2 regions of the Staphylococcus pseudintermedius genome follow, and region 1 is predicted to be linked to the other one. Evidence: riboswitches for the same ligand, from Rfam matches in the RefSeq annotation. Region 1 holds a riboswitch; the other holds the start of a gene.

Region 1 (3,216 bases):
GGAATTAATTGAGGCGATTCCACAAGACGAACAAGTGACATTGTACAGTCAGGGTGAATTCACTGATTTATGTCGAGGCGTACACGTCCCAAGTACATCGAAAATTAAGGCGTTCAAATTGTTATCAACTGCTGGTGCGTATTGGCGTGGTGACAGTAATAATAAAATGTTGCAACGTATTTATGGTACAGCATTTTTCGACAAGAAAGACCTAAAAGCACATCTTCAATTGTTAGAAGAGCGTAAAGAGCGTGACCACCGCCGCATCGGTAAAGAAATGGAGCTCTTCACAAACAATCAACTTGTCGGCGCAGGTTTACCTTTATGGCTACCAAATGGTGCAACAATCCGCCGTGAAATCGAACGTTATATCGTAGACAAAGAAATTAGCCTCGGCTATGACCACGTCTATACACCTGTGATGGCTAATGTCGATTTGTACAAAACATCAGGGCACTGGGATCATTACCAAGAAGACATGTTCCCGCCAATGCAACTGGATGCGGATGAAGCGATGGTACTGAGACCGATGAACTGCCCACACCATATGATGATTTATGCTAACAAGCCCCATTCATATCGTGAGTTGCCAATTCGTATTGCGGAACTTGGTACAATGCACCGTTATGAAGCAAGTGGTGCTGTATCAGGATTACAGCGTGTGCGTGGGATGACTTTAAACGATGCGCATATCTTCGTGCGACCAGACCAAATTAAAGAAGAGTTCAAGCGTGTCGTTCAAATGATTTTGGATGTATATGAAGACTTTGGTTTTGAGGATTACAAATTCCGTTTAAGTTATCGTGATAAAGCGGATAAAGAAAAATATTATGACGATGATGACATGTGGAACACTGCTGAAGCGATGTTAAAAGAAGCAGTAGATGAAATGAACTTACCGTATGAAGAAGCGATTGGTGAAGCGGCGTTCTACGGTCCTAAATTAGATGTTCAAGTGAAAACGGCGATGGGTAAAGAAGAGACATTGTCGACAGCGCAACTTGACTTCTTATTACCGAAAAAGTTCGAACTTACTTACATTGGTAAAGATGGCGAACATCATCGACCAGTCGTCATTCACCGTGGTGTGGTTTCTACGATGGAACGTTTCGTAGCCTTTTTAACAGAAGAAACAAAAGGGGCGTTCCCAACTTGGTTAGCACCACAACAAGTTGAGATTATTCCAGTTAACAACGACTTGCATTACGATTACGCACGTCAAATTCACGACGAATTAAAATCTCAAGGTGTCCGTGTGCATATTGATGACCGTAATGAAAAAATGGGTTATAAAATCCGTGAAGCGCAAATGAAGAAGATCCCATATCAACTTGTTGTCGGGGATAAAGAACTTGAAAACAATGAAGTCAATGTCCGTCAATACGGTTCAAAAGACCAAAAAACTGTTGAAAAAGATACATTCATTTGGGACTTAGTCGATGAAATTCGTTTGAAAAAACAAAGATAATGTTGATAGGTGCACGACTATCATGTATAGTAATAAATGAAACAATTTATAATACGATTTGATTGAGTTAGAGGCGCAACTTTGATGAGTAGCGGTTGGGTTGTATGATGGTACAAAGCCCCAACATGTGAAAGGTAAAGTTGCCGAAACGGAAATGGACCATCGCCATTTCTCGTTGGGCTAGTGTTCGAAAGGCGCTAGACTGTCACAAATGTGATGTGCTACCGATTCATAAATAATGAGCAGCGGTGGCATCAACATAGATGTCATCACTGCTTTTATTTTTTACTAGGTTGAATGATTTGATATTTAACGAGCTTCACACAATTTGTCTTAACCTCTAAGCAATTAGGAAAGGATTAAGAAAATGAGTAATGAAAAAACAGAAAATCAACACGCAGTTCAACGCCATCTTAAAGACCGTCATATTTCGATGATCGCGATTGGTGGTGCGATTGGAACTGGACTGTTTATGACATCTGGAGGCGCTATTCATGATGCAGGGCCTTTAGGTGCACTTTTAGGCTATGCGATAATCGGTGTGATGGTGTTCTTTTTAATGACATCACTAGGGGAAATGGCGACGTATCTACCTGTTACGGGTTCGTTTAGCACATATGCCACGCGTTTTGTCGATCCGTCTTTAGGTTTTGCTTTAGGATGGAACTATTGGTTTAACTGGGTCATTACAGTAGCGGCCGACGTTACGATTGCTGCTCAAGTCATCCAATATTGGGCCCCCTTACAATTTTTACCTGCTTGGGCATGGAGTTGTATCTTCATGGTGATTATTTTTAGCCTTAATGCCTTGTCTGTCAAAGTATATGGTGAAAGTGAATATTGGTTCGCATTCATCAAAGTGGCGACGGTGATTGTCTTTATTATTGTAGGTTTATTGACAATTTTAGGAATTATGGGCGGTCAAGCAGTGGGCTTTGATACATTTACAACTGGTGACGCACCAATCTTAGGTGACGGTTTTGGTGGTAGTTTACTCGTTGTGTTCGGCGTGTTCTTAGTCGCTGGGTTCTCGTTCCAAGGTACTGAGTTAGTGGGGATTACTGCAGGTGAGTCTGAAAATCCTCAGCGTGCCGTACCGAAAGCAATTAAGCAAGTGTTCTGGAGAATTTTACTCTTTTATATTTTAGCAATCTTCATTATCGGGATGCTTATTCCTTACAATTCTTCTGCCTTAATGGGCGGTGGGGATGACATTGCAACTTCTCCATTTACACTCGTCTTTAAAAATGCAGGACTCGCGTTTGCTGCCTCATTTATGAATGCCGTAATTTTAACATCTGTATTATCGGCGGGTAACTCTGGGATGTATGCAAGCACACGTATGCTGTATTCGATGGGGAAAGACGGACTCGCATCTAAAGCATTTAGTCGTACAAATAAAAACGGCACACCAATCTTGTCGATGTTATCTACAGCGCTGATTGTTGTGTTGATTTTTGTATTACAACATGTCAGTGGCGATGCGTACGAATATATTGTTGCAGCGAGTGGTCTGACAGGCTTTATCGCATGGGTAGGTATTGCGGTCAGTCATTATCGTTTCCGAAAAGCGTTTGCGGCACAAAATTACGATGTTCAAAAATTAAAGTATCAAGCGAAGTGGTTCCCATTTGGTCCGATTCTCGCAGCTGTGCTTTGTATTATTGTTATCATCGGACAAGATGTTGATTTTATTCAAACGGGTGATTTTGATATCAATCGATTTTTAATTACTTATATGGGTATAC
Region 2 (3,216 bases), 270 kb from region 1:
ATGGGGTGTGACAACATCACAAAGCTACTTCCCTAAAGATAACTCAGCGTATTTTGAAGGCGTTGATATGAACTTAGTCGATTGGTTAAGACAATATGCGCCAGAAAATGAACAAACTGAGACATTTTTACGTGGTTTCTTAGGACGTATGTTATTCAGTGGTGAAGAAGTGAAGAAAAAAGCAAGCGTTCTTTCCGGTGGTGAGAAAGTACGTTGTATGTTAAGTAAAATGATGCTTTCTAGTGCGAACGTATTGTTATTAGATGAGCCAACAAACCATTTAGATTTGGAAAGTATTACATCTGTCAATGAAGGTTTGAAATCATTTAAAGGGTCTATGATTTTCACATCGCATGACTTTGAGTTTATTAACACTATTGCGAATCGTGTCATTGATTTAGATGTGCCTGGTGGTTTATCGAAAGAAATTTCTTACGAGGCCTACTTAGAGGAAAAAGGTATTTTGAAATCTAAAGCATAATCATTATTTAACGGGATGATATGATGTCATCTCGTTTTTTTGAGTAAATCGGATGCATATGTAGGTCTCCCCCATTGCATATACTGACTTAAGATAATAGTCTTTTCAAACTTAATTCTACATCACGTTACTTATAAAAAGGTCAACAATTGAACCTAAAAGAATGCTGAAATTTTTGATGTATTTTAAAATTTTCAGCATTTTCTGTTTACACATGATGACTTTCTATGTATAATGGTATCCATAATAATTGAATAGTTATTGATGAGGCGCATCGATCATAAGTAGATATATTGAAGTCATGTCTGCAAACATTGTATATCGAAAGGGTGAGATGCCGAAACGAACAGTATTGCAGGTACTTGTTTGTTGGATTCTCTGGTTAAGAGCTAAGAATCTGTCATTATTGTTACAATAATGGAGTGCATCACTTGTATATAGAGTTGACAAGTTCGCACGCCGAGCTTGTTTTTTATTTATCATTTTTGAAGCGGTCTGGATATCAGTGATATTTGCCCTCTTCAACAAGTGCTCTAGTAATCAACATCAAGTGCCAATCTGTACTACCAATAGTTCAATTATTATCTAAATTTTAAGAACATTACAATATTTGTGAATTGAAAAAATGGAGTGAAGTGGAATGACAAAATTAGCAGTTGTAGGTGCAACAGGATTAGTAGGAACAAAGATTTTAGAAACACTTGATCGTAAAGGTATTGCTTTTGATGAACTCGTGCTTTTTTCTTCAGCACGTTCAGCAGGTCAAGAAGTCACGTTTCAAGGTCAGACGTATATCGTGCAAGAATTGACAGATGAAGCGACGGATGGTGATTTTGATTACGTCTTAATGAGTGCAGGTGGCGGTACGAGTGCTCATTTTGCCCCACTGTTTGAATCACACGGTGCCATCATTATTGATAATTCAAGTCAATGGCGCATGACGGAAGACGTTGACCTTGTCGTACCTGAAGTTAACGCCCCTACTTTTAAAAGAGGTATTATTGCTAACCCAAACTGTTCAACGATTCAATCGGTCGTACCACTGAAACCATTGCAAGAAAAATATGGGTTAAAACGTGTGGCATACACGACTTATCAAGCTGTATCGGGGTCAGGTATGAAAGGTAAAAAAGACTTAGAAGACGGTCCAAAAGGTGTGGCGCCTCAAGCTTATCCACATCCGATTTATAACAACGTACTACCTCATATTGATGTCTTTTTGGATGATGGTTATACAAAAGAAGAACAAAAAATGATTGACGAAACAAGAAAGATTTTAAATGAGCCGACTTTAAATGTCACAGCAACTTGTGTACGTGTACCGGTACAAGATAGTCATAGCGTTCATATGAATGTGACGTTAGACCAACCGGCAACAGTGGAAGCTATACAAGCGCTTTTTGAACAAGATGCGCGTGTTGTCCTCGTAGATAACCCAGCCAAAAATGAATATCCAATGGCGATTCATTCAACAGGTCGTGATGAAGTGTTTGTCGGACGCATTCGTAAAGACGATTCGTTAGACAATACATTCCACATTTGGGTCACTTCAGACAATTTATTAAAAGGTGCTGCGCTTAATGCAGTCCAAGTGTTAGAACAGGTACTTCAATTGAAAGGAGCATAAATTATGTCACATATTTTTGAAGGCACAGGCGTCGCTTTAATCACCCCTTTTTCGAACGGTGAAGTGGATTATGAAGCGATCAAAAGACAAGTTCATTTTTTAATCGACAATCATATTCAATCCATCGTGGTTAATGGCACGACGGCTGAAAATCCAACTTTGACAGATGAAGAAAAGGATCGTATTTTAACAACAGTAATAGAAGAAAATGCACAACGTGTCCCTATTATTGTAGGAACTGGGACGAATAACACGCAAAAATCAATTGAAGCGTCATTACGTGCAAAGGCATTAGGTGCAGATGCGATTATGCTCATCACACCGTATTACTTAAAAACGAGTCAGCGTGGTTTAGTTGCCCATTTTGAAGCCATTGCGAATGCGACAGAACTGCCTGTAGTCCTTTATAATGTGCCATCAAGAACAAACTCAACAATCGAAGTGGATACAGTCGTTCGTTTAAGTGAGAATCCATATATCGTTGCGTTAAAAGACGCGACTAATGATTTTAATTATTTAGCAGAACTTCAACAACGCTTAGATACAGACAAGTTCGCATTGTATAGTGGCAACGATGATAATATTGTGTCATATTATGAACAAGGTGGTCATGGTGTCATTTCGGTCGTTGCGAATGTCATCCCGAATGAATTCCAACAAATTTATACAAATGTGAAGGATCGAGTAGCGCGCTTTGAACCGATTGCCACCCTTCTTGATGCGATGAGTGTCGATATTAATCCTATTCCAATCAAATATTTGGCAGCGTTAGAAGGCTTTGGGCAATATGAGGTGCGATTGCCTTTAGTACCACTGAATAATGAAGAGCAACAACAGTTAAAAGCAGTTTACCATCAATTTAAAGCAGGTGTTCAGACATGAAAATTTTATTAATTGGATATGGCGCAATGAACCAACGTGTCGCGCGATTAGCTGAAGCGAACGGTCATAATATTGTAGGCGTCATTGCAGGTCGTTCAACGGCGCATGTGCCCTATCCGATTTACCAAAAAATCAGTGAAGTGACAGAGGCAGATGTTGCGATTGACTTTTCACATCCACAATTGTTACTGCCTTTACTAGAGGAAGATTTCACACTCCCCCTTGT

Evidence for each region. Region 1 has a riboswitch for lysine ahead of P3U61_RS05420 (amino acid permease). Riboswitches for the same ligand answer to the same signal wherever they lie in the genome.
Region 2: linked by a shared signal. The riboswitch ahead of P3U61_RS06785 (aspartate-semialdehyde dehydrogenase) and the one ahead of P3U61_RS05420 (amino acid permease) in region 1 are both predicted to bind lysine.

Annotation. Positions count from the first base shown of each region.
Region 1 covers NZ_CP120150.1:1,147,288-1,150,503, forward strand. The annotation lists gene thrS (threonine--tRNA ligase) at 1-1,468, shown strand, start outside; lysine riboswitch at 1,529-1,700, shown strand; gene P3U61_RS05420 (amino acid permease) at 1,836-3,216, shown strand, end outside.
Region 2 covers NZ_CP120150.1:1,412,698-1,415,913, reverse strand. The annotation lists gene P3U61_RS06790 (ABC-F family ATP-binding cassette domain-containing protein) at 1-481, shown strand, start outside; lysine riboswitch at 738-917, shown strand; gene P3U61_RS06785 (aspartate-semialdehyde dehydrogenase) at 1,122-2,108, shown strand; gene dapA (4-hydroxy-tetrahydrodipicolinate synthase) at 2,112-2,990, shown strand; gene dapB (4-hydroxy-tetrahydrodipicolinate reductase) at 2,987-3,216, shown strand, end outside.